One region of the Lysinibacillus sp. EB271-A1-10B genome, then DNA from elsewhere that is predicted to be linked to it. Evidence: riboswitches for the same ligand, from Rfam matches in the RefSeq annotation. Region 1 holds a riboswitch; each other region holds the start of a gene.
The links. Region 1 has a riboswitch for lysine ahead of AC3WSK_RS23150 (cysteine hydrolase family protein). Riboswitches for the same ligand answer to the same signal wherever they lie in the genome.
Positions count from the first base shown of each region.

Region 1 (3,215 bases):
CCACCATTAGTGTGAGAGAAAGATGATTTTTTATCCGCATAACTTACAATTAATTAGTGAAATATTTGTGATGAAACAAAAGGTATGGATATAGTAACATTTTCACCTCCACTTTCTGAGAACGCAGCCGGTAATGTTAAATCACTTGTTAGTGGTTACTTGTCTCATCTTAGAAAGTTTAATTCTTAGATTCTGATGGAACTGCAGATCCATCTGCTCAAGCAGAAAAAGACTACTAATCGTGTATATACTCGTAAGAAGAAAATGGAAGTTGATGTTCCTTATCCATCGATCGAGCGGGTTGAGTTTTATCTTGTAAAGTGGGACGGCCTTAAGATCTACCAAAGAAAATGATAAAAGAACTAATTTCCAGTAATGGATTCTTTTGTTGTGCAAAGGATTGAAGATATTTTCGAAGAGATTATATAATGAAGCATGTGTTAAAATTTTTATGGAGGTGGACTATGAAGACGGAAATGATTATGACCGTAGTTTTAATTTTAGGAATGGTAATCTTAATAGACAAAATATACGGAAAAATTAATATAGAAAATTATTCTCCTATTTGGGAGTATTTTTCTAAAGCAATTCTCTATGGGTTTATTGCTAGCGTTACACTATTCTATGGAAAGGAATCGCTAAGAGATGTTAATCCACTAGAATGGGCCATCATTGCAGTTTCAGCAATAGAAGGAACAGGAAACTATATTAATTATGTAAAAGAATCAAAAAGAAGAAAAGAAGAAAAGAAGAAAAGAAGAAAAGAAGAAAAAAGAAAGACTTGAGTTAATCAAACTTAGATACATAATGGAAAATAATTCTTCAACTTAATAGAGTTGCTTATCAAAAAGGGATTGCCTATTAGCGAAGGTGGTTGTGCTGCTGCTGCGACCTTTTATTACTGTTTTATATCATGATATTTTTAGTAGCGTAGAAGTAAATGTATATGCTCAATAAAACGGAATATAATTTTAGAGGTGCCTTACTTATAGCTGGTAATATAAGTAGGGCATTTTTGTGTATTAATAGACTACTTAATTAGAAGCTTGTTTTTCTGAGAAGTTTTTTACTATGTGTTAGATGATTTTTTTCTATAGGACAAAAATTTTTAAAAAAAATTGCGTGGGGGGTAAACCTCCCTCTTCGAACAATTGTTTACGGCGTTAGTCGGAATCCACTATGATTTGGGTAATGCTAAATATGGTAGCCCAAAATATTCCTAAAGGGGTGGATGCCGTGCAAACTCGGCAAAATAATCAAAATTATCGCTGGGGTAATTTATGAATTATATTGTGAATCGTGAGCGTTAATAAGGGAACGGTTTATAGGTAATGAAAAATCAAGAGGTGAATAATTAAATGCTTATACAATTGTTGATGTATTGTGGTATTTATTGTAAATAGTTATTATTTAAACTGTTTTGATTGTCATTTTTTTGTGGTTGTGCGCGATAAATCTTATAAAATATAGTAGATTTTAAAGTTGACATATAAAAAACGCAATAATATAATTATTTAAAATAATCAAATAATTCACACTTTTCTGATAGTTAGGTAGAGGCGCGGCAGTTAACAGTACCTAATGGAGTCCGAGAAGATGAAGAAGTTAGATAGAAGGAAGTGTCGCCGAAGTATGTGATGAGTTCTCGCCATCATATACTGGGGCTGTAGCGAATAGTTGCAGGACTGTCTTCGTAAACATACGTGTTTATGAAGTTGTGCTATCTCTGTTTAGACAAACAGTGGGAATTTTAAATGGTCGATTCATTTTAAGTTTCTAGAAATGAGTAGGTCATTTTTGTGTTAGACAGATTCTTTTACACAAAGAGTCTATATTTTATTTGTCTATACATTTTGGAATCAGAGGTATTTTGGAGGGGATTTTATGGATAATACATCAACATTATATTATGAATTTTTACCGACTGACGGTCAAAAAATAAACGTGAACCCTTATAAAACAGCATTACTAATAGTAGACATGCAACATCAGTTTATTAGCCGAGACGGATTAGACGCGCAGGTTGCAAGAGAAAAGGGCATGTTTGATCAGTGGGAATACTTTTTTGATCGTATCGACAATTTAACGATCCCGAACAATAAAAAGCTTTTAGATTTTTTCCGTACTAATAAATTAGAAGTAACATTTGGTCGCATTGCTTGCCATCATAAAGATGGACGAGATCGTTCTCCTGTACAACGCCGGACAGGGTGGAACAATATTTTATTGCCAATCGGTGACCCAGGAGCGGAGATGGTGGATGAATTAAAGCCTCTTGATGACGAAATTGTTGTAAATAAAACGACAGATAGCGTATTAAGTGGTACGAATTATGAATTTTTACTGCGTAATATGGGCATTGAAACAGTAGTTTGTACAGGTGTTGTAACAGATCAATGTGTTGCTTCAACAGTTCGAAGTTTAGCTGACGCAGGATTTGAAGTTATTTTAGTGGAAGATGCATGTGCAGCTGCAACGCAACAGCTTCATGATGCTGAAATTATGATTATGAATCAAATTTATTGCCAAGTGATGAGTACAGATGAAGTAATTGATTTAGTAACGGAAGAACTATCAAAACGCGAACCAATGAATCTGTGAGAGGAAATGGACTATGAGTCAAACACCAAATGATCATACACCACAGTTAAAGCGTGTTTTAACATTAAAAGATTTAGTCATTTATGGTATTGCTTTTATGACACCGATTGCGCCAGCTTATATTTATGGCTTTGCAGCAGAGTCTACAAGTGGAATGTTGCCATTAGCCTACTTGATTGCGATGGTTGCAATGATGTTTTCTGCATATAGTTACGGTCGAATGGCTGCTGTTTTTCCAAATGGAGGGTCGACTTATACATATACCCAACGTGCTATCAATCCGCATTTAGGTTTTTTTGCAGGTTGGGCAATGTTTATGGATTATGTCTTAGTGCCACTCATTGTATTCATGGTAGGTGCTTCATATGCGAATGCATTAATACCATCTGTTCCGTATTGGGTATGGGTGTTATTAATTGCAGGTATTATAACTACTGTCAATATTCTAGGTATTGGCATCGCAGCAAAAACAAATCAAACCCTCGTTATGTTTATGGGAATTGTAGTCGTTATTTTTGTGATTTTTTGAGTAAAGACAATTGTCGGTGCGGAAAGTGATACGTCGCTCTTTACTGTTGCACCGTTTTTCAACGATGAAAAATTCGTTATGTCTG
Region 1 is NZ_JBYTDL010000028.1:1,372-4,586, forward strand. Features, by position in the region: gene AC3WSK_RS23145 (hypothetical protein) at 465-785, shown strand; lysine riboswitch at 1,547-1,731, shown strand; gene AC3WSK_RS23150 (cysteine hydrolase family protein) at 1,885-2,601, shown strand; partial or broken gene AC3WSK_RS23155 (APC family permease) at 2,699-3,215, shown strand, end outside.

Region 2 (3,215 bases), on a different contig from region 1:
ATAAATACCCCAATGATTGTGCAAAACCTGATAAATCAGCTGCCTCAAAAGCGGTACGGGTACGTAATGTAAAGAACATCATCGCTAATGAGAATGAAGCTCCTCCGGCTAAGCCTAGTAGTACCATCCAAAGTATAGCGAGGTTTGTCCATTCCATTACTAGTCCGATAAAACCAATTAAGTAAAATGCCGTAAACATGAATACGAGAGGTCGCTGAGATGTCATTTTACTAGCGATAATAGGCACAGCTAAGGCCATTGGTACTTGTGAAAATTGCATGATGGAAAACATCCATCCTGCACGATCTGCAGCTAATCCTTGTGCTATATATATTTCAGGAATCCAAGCAGCGGTTGTATAGAATAATAACGACTGAAATCCCATAGCTCCCGCTACTGCCCAAGTTACAGGTGATTTCCATAAAGGTGTACGTTCTTTCGTAGTTTTAACATTAGGCTCCGGCTTATTAAATTTCAACTGTGGAATCCAAATTAAAATGGTTAACACCACGAGAACAAGTGCGACTGCCAGTGCACCTTGCCAGCCAATTGATGAATGGGCAACAGGATAGCTAATGCCAGCGCCGAGCCCAGCTGTCAAATTCATCGACATTGTGAAAAAGGCCATAAGTAAACCTACGTGATAAGGAAACTTCAATTTAAGTAATCCTGGAATAAGTACGTTACCGAATGAAATGGCTATACCAATTAGCGCAGTGCCAAATACGAGCAAACTAGTTGTACCGAGGGAGCGCAGTACAATCCCTAATGCCAAAAGAATAGTCGATAAAAATAATGTTAGTTCTAGCCCGATTTTACGTGCGACAATTGGTACGAAAGGTGAGATAATTGCAAATGCTAGCAATGGGATTGTTGTTAGAAAGCCCGCTAATGCATAGGATATGCCGAGGTCTTCTCGGATAAAGGAAATAATAGGTCCAACAACTGTTAGCGGCATCCGTAATGTCGAGGCAATACAAATTACGCCGATCACTAGTAATAATGTTGTACCTTTCCAGTTAATTTTCCTGCTAGGATAAGTATCGGTATGTTCATGAGTAGTCAAATAAATCCCCCCTGTTAGAACAATTATGATTGAACCACTATACCACTTTATCACAATAATAAAAATAGTTGAAAATTCACAAAATATAGAATGTTACTTGAGTTATTGAAATGCCATATGTCATATGTTAGAATAATATTCATCATAAATTTAATAATATGCCTCATGTTTATATTGAGGTAGAGGTCGCGGTATTTAAGAGTATGCTAATGGAAATGACAAGCATTTAAGATATTAGTTGAAAGGAAATACTGCCGAAGTGTGAGGGGACTTGAAAACCTCATGCTGGGGCTGTCTCCGAAAGGAACAGAACTGTCACGTTTGGACAACGTGTTGAGCTATCATTTTGAAAGAACAGAGGATTTACTTAGCCATCACTGCCGTTCATGTGATGGCATTTTTTTCGCCTCTTAAAAGGAAGGAAGTTAAATTGTGAATGAAATTAAAGTCAATCAGCTCGGCCATAAAGCGCCAAAGTTGAAAAAAGAATTAAAAAGCCGTCACATTACAATGATTTCATTAGGCGGTACAATCGGTACAGGATTGTTTTTAGCTAGTGGTGGTGCCATTGCACAAGCAGGTCCTGGCGGTGCACTTCTTGCTTATGCATTAATCGGTATCATGGTTTACTTTTTAATGACGAGCTTAGGTGAAATGGCAGCCTATATGCCATCATCGGGCTCATTTAGTACGTATGCTACAAAATTTGTGGATCCAGCTCTAGGCTTTGCACTTGGTTGGAACTATTGGTACAACTGGGCAATTACAATTGCGGCAGAAATTTCTGCTGTATCATTGATTATGAAATATTGGTTCCCAGATAGCTCATCAGCACTTTGGACTGTTTTATTTATTGCTGTTGTATTATCGTTCAATCTATTATCGGTAAAAAGCTATGGTGAAAGTGAATATTGGTTTGCCATGATAAAGGTTGTAACTGTAATCATTTTTATTATCATCAGTTTCTTAATGATATTTGGTATTTTAGGAGGAAACGCTCCGGTAGGCTTTACGAATTTCTTTATTAGTGATGGACCATTCCACGGTGGTTTCCTTGCTACATTTGGTATTTTCTTAGCTGCGGGATTCTCGTTCCAAGGAACAGAATTACTTGGAATAACAGCAGGTGAAACAGATGATCCTGGTAAAAATATTCCGAAAGCTGTTAAGTCCGTTTTCTGGCGAATTCTTTTATTCTATATTTTAGCGATCGGTGCAATTGGTCTGTTGATTCCGTTTACAGATGCACGTTTGCTATCTGAAGATATCGCTGTTTCACCATTTACACTGGTGTTCGATCGTTTAGGAATTGCCTTTGCTGCATCATTGATGAATGCTATCATTCTAACGGCAATGCTGTCAGCAGGGAATTCAGGGCTGTACGCATCTTCTCGTATGCTTTGGCAATTAGCGGTAGATGGACATGCACCTAAATTTTTCGCTAAACTAAGCCGTCGAGGAATTCCGATTTACGCATTACTGGCGACTTTAGCTGTCGGCTCCCTAGCATTTTTAGCTTCATTCTTTGGTGATGGTGTGGTCTACATGTGGCTTCTAAATGCCTCTGGGATGTCTGGCTTCATTGCTTGGCTAGGAATTGCATTTAGCCATTACCGTTTCCGTCGAGCGTTCGATGTACAGGGATTAGATCCAAAATTGTTGCCGTATAAAGCAAAATTATTCCCATTCGGTCCGCTATTTGCCTTTACGGTTTGTATGATTGTTGTTATTGGACAAAACTACAATGCCTTTATGGGTGGTTCAGTAGATTGGTACGGAGTCCTTGTCTCGTATATCGGTATTCCACTGTTCTTACTGTTATGGCTTGGCTATAAAATTAAGCATAAAACAAAAATGCTTCCGCTTGAGCAATGTGATTTAAAAGTAGATTAATAAATAATAAACTGTCCTGTGAGCCGTAGAAAATGGCTTGCAGGGCAGTTTTTTTAGTTGAAAAATGAATTTGCAAGCTCAAACATATAATCTTGTCAGAGAAAAAACTGTCAGTGAAAAGTAAAATCCTTTAAGCCTCAAAAACTGCATCCCCATAATAGTGAACACTGATACGTTTTTATAGTTTTTCAGACCGTCCATCCATTTTTGGTACCCAACCTTAATATGGTAAACTGTTTTAGAAATGAATAACCAC
Region 2 is NZ_JBYTDL010000020.1:89,693-92,907, reverse strand. Features, by position in the region: gene AC3WSK_RS20460 (CynX/NimT family MFS transporter) at 1-1,066, opposite strand, end outside; lysine riboswitch at 1,239-1,415, shown strand; gene AC3WSK_RS20455 (amino acid permease) at 1,499-2,959, shown strand.
Region 2: linked by a shared signal. The riboswitch ahead of AC3WSK_RS20455 (amino acid permease) and the one ahead of AC3WSK_RS23150 (cysteine hydrolase family protein) in region 1 are both predicted to bind lysine.

Region 3 (3,215 bases), on a different contig from region 1:
AACGTGGGCAAAAAAAAGAGCTTGTTGATTTAGCGATTAAAAATGCTGAAATTGCTGTTGCAGCGAAGTTCCAGCTTATTGAACGTCAGGAAGAACGAACAATAGGAGCATGTGAGGCGCTCGGTGAAGCTATGGGCATTTCTGTGCCTTTACGGATCGAATCTTTCGATAATAGTCATATGCATGGAACAGATGCTGTATCTGCAATGGTTGTATTTATCGATGGTAAACCTGCAAAGAAGGAGTATCGAAAATACAAAACACGTACAGCTGCTAAGCACGATGATTACGGGGCAATGCAGGAAGTGATCCGTCGTCGCTATACACGAGTATTAAAGGAAGGTCTACCTTTACCAGATTTAGTACTAATTGATGGCGGGAAGGGGCAAATGGAAGTCGCGCGGGAAGTATTAGAGGATGAGCTCGGCCTTGTCATTCCAATTGCCGGATTAGCAAAAGATGACAAGCATAATACGTCTCAGCTTCTATTTGGTGATCCACCTGAAGTAATTGCATTAAAGCGCACAAGTGATGGCTTCTATTTACTGCAACGAATTCAAGACGAAGTACACCGCTTTGCTATTACTTTCTTACGACAGCAGCACGAGAAGCATGCTATACAATCTGTTCTCGATCAAATAGAGGGAGTTGGTCCAAAGCGAAAACAGCAATTACTTAAGCATTTTGGCTCTGTCAAAAAAATTCGTGAGGCAAGTGTGCAAGCATTACAGGAAGCGGGGATGCCAGCAAGTCTAGCTAGCAATATCCACACTTATTTTCATTCAGAAGAAAACACTACATCCGAAGGGTAAGTGAGATGAATGTAGATGGAATTCCTTTTCGGTGGGTGTCCAAACGCCTGTACCTGTCACTACGCTTTCGGTACAAAAGACATTTGCTGAATGAAAATAGAGCCTCCGGCGGATCTCACGGAATCGGAAAAGAGTTCACAGGGGATGTTAGCCTAAAACCATCGCATCCGTGCGATAACGGTTAACTGACCTTCATCGGTAAAAACGCCACGTCCTGTGGCATTACCGAAATGACCGACAACCTGTCGGCCCTCGTGTTGTTGCTGTCGCTTCGCTTTCGCACAGACAAAAACATGTTGCTGTCGCTTCGCTTTCGCACAAAAAACATCTGCAGGCCTAAGCACAAAGCCGATTTCGGACGCATTGTTTATCTGTAGCGAAAGCAAAGTCGTAGCTACAATTACGCCAAGGCGAAATTGATTTTATACAAGAGACATTGTCAAAGGATTAGACGTATGCTAAGGTTTGTATATAACATAGCTATTCAATATAGCAATGTCATACACAGCATCTTAGTTTTTAAGTAGTTTCTACTTATTAAATTGGAAATTTCTTCGCTAAGATTCAATTAAATACAATCACTTTTTAGTGATGATAGAGGTGCAAGGTTCAAGAGTAGTACATACGAGGACGAACAAGTCCAGTGAAAATGTATGAAAGGGGAACTTGCCGAAGTGGAGCATCGTTGTTTCCGATGTTGTGCTGGTTTTACATTTAAGAGATGTAAGACTGTCGATTCTAAACGTTTCGGAGAGCTATCACACATGCGCAAGTTACTTTTATTGTACATGTTATAGGCAGCTTTCACGTTATGTGAGAGCTGCCTTTTTAGATTCCTCGAAACAACATTTTTTCAAGGCTGTTACTCTTACCTAAGAGTTGAAGGGTGTTATTTGCTTTTGCGATATTTTTTGTGAATAGCTGCAAAGTTATAGCTACTTTATAATCAGCGAAATGATTAAATACGAAGGAGAATGAAGATGGATAGAATTGTGATGAAATTTGGTGGTGCTGCATTAGCATCATCTGAACACATTCAAGATGTTGCGAAAAAGGTGATTGCACAAAAGGAAAGTGGTTTTGATATTGTCGTTGTCACTACAGCAATGAGAGGGACGTCTAAAGAATTAGCAAAGATGGCTTGTAATCTATCGGACAATGCGTCTAAACATGAACTAGACGTACTATTGACAACAAGCTCACAACTATCATGTGCATTAGTGGCAATTGCTTTGCAGGAAGAAGGTTATGATGCAGTGTCATTAACAGGCTGGCAAGCAGGTATTCAAACTGATGAGGTGTATGGCAATGCACGAATTGATGGGCTAGAAGCTAGTCGAATAGAAGAGTATTTTACTCGGGGAAAAATCGTCGTCATTGCAGGGGGACAGGGAATCAATAATTCACGGAATATTACGACGCTTGGTAAAGGTGGTGCGGAGACGACGGCTTTAGCTATTGCTGCAGCTTTAGAGGCGGAGCGCGTAGATATTTATACGAATGTGGATGGAGTCTATACAGCTGATCCAAGTCAGGTTGCCGGGGCACAAAAGTTAAAAGAAATTTCCTATGATGAAATGCTAGAGCTATCAAACTTAGGATCACAAATTTTACACCCACGGGCTGTAGAAATAGCAAAGAAGTTTCAAATCCCAGTTACCATTCGGTCAAGCGAAAAAGATACAGAAGGTACTTTATTGAAGGAGGAAGTTGAAATGGAGAAAAATTTAATTGTCCGTGGTGTTGCCTATGAGTCAGACGTTATTCGCCTCACGGTAGGGTATGATGCTTATTCTAATGCTTCGTTAGCAGATATATTCACAATACTTGCAGAAAATCGCATAAACGTTGATATAATCGTACAAGCAATAATTGATGGCTTAAAGCCGACTGTATCATTCACTATTTTAAAAGAGGAGTTCGCTGATGCATTACGTGTCCTAGAAGATAGTAAAGTATCACTAGGGTTTAGTTTTGCTGATTTTGAAATCGGTTTAGCGAAAGTTTCTATTATTGGTTCAGGAATGGCATCTAATCCGGGGGTGGCTGCCCGTATGTTTGATCGTTTACGTCGTGAAGATATCCCTGTAAAAATGGTAAGTACTTCTGAAATAAAAGTGTCTGTCGTTGTTCCTCAGGACGAAATGATTCGTGCAGCAAATGCATTACATGACGAATTTAACCTCTTTCAGCAAATGTCTCCGAAAGCGTAGCGACAGGTACAGAAATCTCCTTTAAGTCACTTTTCAGAGGGTATCCAAATATTTGCTGAAATAAAGGAACTCAGTCTAAGAACGCCACGTCCTGTGGCATTACCGAAATGACCGACATCGTGTCGGCCCTCGTGTTGCTGACGCTACGTTAGCACTGCGCTTCCGCACAAAAAACATCTGCTGGCCTAAG
Region 3 is NZ_JBYTDL010000035.1:14,498-17,712, reverse strand. Features, by position in the region: gene uvrC (excinuclease ABC subunit UvrC) at 1-812, shown strand, start outside; gene AC3WSK_RS24850 (hypothetical protein) at 965-1,198, opposite strand; lysine riboswitch at 1,400-1,578, shown strand; gene AC3WSK_RS24845 (aspartate kinase) at 1,793-3,025, shown strand.
Region 3: linked by a shared signal. The riboswitch ahead of AC3WSK_RS24845 (aspartate kinase) and the one ahead of AC3WSK_RS23150 (cysteine hydrolase family protein) in region 1 are both predicted to bind lysine.

Region 4 (3,215 bases), on a different contig from region 1:
TAACCCCAATAACGTTTAAAACTGCTGTATCTTTAATGTTCATAATTAATTGGTTACCTGTTGCCGGCAATATATTTCGGGCAACTTGTGGTAATACAACATGTAGCATGATTTGAACATGATTCATGCCAATAGCCGATGCGGCCTCGTACTGCCCTTGATCAATGGAAACAATTCCACCTCGTACGATTTCTGCCATATAAGCACCTGTATTTAGTGAAACAACTAAAATACCTGCCGTAATAAAGTGCATATCAATGCCAAATGCTATATCTAATCCGTAAAATACAACCATTGCTTGTACAATCATTGGTGTACCACGGAAGAATTCGACATAGCATGTTAGTAAAAAATTAATGAGCTTTAAGCTATAGAAATTTACACCTTTTTTACGAACCTTTATGGTATGCATAATTCCGATGAAAAATCCGATAAGTGCACCAATAATTGTACTACTAATTGAAATAAGTAATGTATAATAAGCACCTCGTAAAAACATTTGCCAGTTGTTCTCAACAATAGAAATAATCCAATCAAGACTCATGATGTACCTCCTAACAACGTCGTGTTGCTTTTTCGTTACTGTTGTCTCTTAGCTATCAACCACTTTCATTGGGCTTCTGTTTCTTTAATTTTATGAAACTATTAGCTAAGACATTATTATTTTTTTGTGATTGTTATTAAATGAGATGTTATGGAATGCACGGGCTAATAGTTAGCCCGTGCATTCTTGTTATTGTGCTGCTGGTTGGTGGTGGATTGCTTCTTCCATAATTTTTTGACGATCATCTTCTGAAATACCTTTTAAGATTTCATTGATTTTTTCAAGCTCAGCATCACCTTTACGTAAACCAACTGCAATAGATGTATTAGAAACATCTGTATCAAAGCCTTTTTCAAACTTTACATATGTGAATTTATCATTTGTAGCAGCAGCGGAAATACCTTCTGGACGTTCTGCTACATAGCCGTCAATTTTTCCAGCTTCTACTGCTACACGCATTGCTGGGAAGCTATCCATTGCTGTTTGTTTTTTTACACCTTTGATTTGATCAATAACAGTGTAGTTAGATGTATTTAATTGTGAAGTAATTTTTGCACCTGAGAAATCTTGAATAGATGTTGCATTTTCATATTTACTACCTTTTTTAACAACCATTACAAAATCAGATGTATAGTAATTGTCAGTGAAGTCGATTGTCTGCTTGCGCTCTGCAGTAGGTGACATACCTGCTATGATTGCATCTATTTTATTTGATTGTAGAGCTGGTACTAAGCCATCCCATTCCAATTTTACGATGACTAATTCTTTTCCTAAGCCTTCAGCTATTTTTTTCGCCATTTGTACATCATAACCGCCTGCATATTCTGCATTATCGGCAATTTTTACCGCGCCATTTGCATCACTTTGCTGCGTCCAGTTAAACGGAGCATAGCCCGCCTCCATCCCGATTCGGAATTGGCCGCTTTCTTCTTTCTTATCAGTACTTGCACTGCCATTACTAGACGATGTCGTCTCCTTCTTGTCACTAGCACCACAAGCTGCTAGCAAGATTGCTGTCATTACGGTCAACATTAATACTAACCATTTTCTTTTCATGTAACATTCCCCTTTTCTGTAAAAAAATAAGACAACTGTACCAAAAAAGACCTAAGTACTGAACTTAGGTCTTACTTTTTTAACAGTTGCCCAAATCCTCACTAAAATTCCATCATTCCGAGATAGCACAACCTAGTAAACCTGGAAAATAATTCACTAGGACAGTCCTGCACTTATTCACTGCAGACCCAGCATAAAAGTACGAGCTCCTTTTATACTTCGGCGATAGTTCCTTCTCCATTGCGTCTTCGCTTGCTTATACTCAACAATGAACTAATAAATACCGCGCCTCTACCTCACAATAGGATAAATGTGAGGTTTGTATATTTAATTGATATTAAGATACTACTATAAAAACAATATTTTCGTCAAGACAATTTTATTACTTTTCTGATTAATTACAATATTAGGGTTTTTTAGCCTTTTAAAGACATATATACACTTTTGCAAAGTCGAAAATGATTTATTCGAATGTTTTGTCGAGAAAGTCCGTAAAATCGCCCATGCTCCATTGTACGTACTCCAACCAACTTATATACGTGGATACGCTTGTAACACACGCGACAAAGAACTGATTTTTCAGAAATCAAGCAAATAATTAATATTTAAATTATTTTATAGTAATTCAAAAGAAATTGTTGAACTGTAAAGATAACACCATTTGCACTATACGCATTTTTACTGTGAAGCTTTCACAAACGATCGGACAACTTTTCCGTTGATTCAGCTCTTCTTTCGGTCGCTTCGCTTGCTTTATCCGTCACTCCGACTCATTTATCCGTCGTTCTGACTCTTCTATCCGTCACTTTGGCTCTTTTATCCTTCCCTCCCACAAATGCTTCATAAAAAGCTAAAAAACCTTGCGAAACGATGTTCGCAAGGTTTTAAGAAACTCAGGAATTAAGAATTTAATAATAAATCTTCTGGGTTTTCAAGTAGTTCTTTAACAGTTTTAAGGAAGCCTACAGAATCTTTACCATCGATAATACGGTGGTCATAAGAAAGTGCCAAGTACATCATTGGGCGAATTTCTACTTCACCATTCACTTCAACTGGACGTTTTTTGATTGAGTGCATACCAAGGATACCAGCTTGTGTACCATTCATGATAGGTGTAGACATTAATGAACCGAATACACCACCATTTGTAATTGTGAATGAGCCACCTGAAAGATCTGCTAAACCTAATTTTTTGTCGCGTGCTTTTTTAGCTAGGTCTGCAATTGAATCTTCAATTTCAGCAAAGTTTTTGCGGTCAGCGTCACGTACTACTGGTACTACTAAACCTTCTTCTGTTGATACAGCTACACCGATATCAAAGAAGTTGTTTAAGTGAATTTCATCGCCTGAGATTTGTGCATTCACATATGGGTATTTTTTAAGTGCTGCAACTACAGCTTTTGTGAAGAATGACATGAAACCAAGTTTAGAGCCAGTTGACTCGAAGAATTGGTCTTTTTTACGAGAACGTAAAGCCATAACGTTTGTCATATCTACTTCGTTAAATGTTGTTAACATTGCTGTAGATTGTTTTACTTCAAGTAAGCGTTTTGCAATTGTTTGGCGACGACGGCTCATTTTTTCAATTGTCACACGTGATTCATCAACAGCTGCT
Region 4 is NZ_JBYTDL010000003.1:100,167-103,381, reverse strand. Features, by position in the region: gene AC3WSK_RS05685 (amino acid ABC transporter permease) at 1-544, opposite strand, end outside; gene AC3WSK_RS05680 (transporter substrate-binding domain-containing protein) at 734-1,600, opposite strand; lysine riboswitch at 1,716-1,902, opposite strand; gene odhB (2-oxoglutarate dehydrogenase complex dihydrolipoyllysine-residue succinyltransferase) at 2,501-3,215, opposite strand, start outside.
Region 4: linked by a shared signal. The riboswitch ahead of AC3WSK_RS05680 (transporter substrate-binding domain-containing protein) and the one ahead of AC3WSK_RS23150 (cysteine hydrolase family protein) in region 1 are both predicted to bind lysine.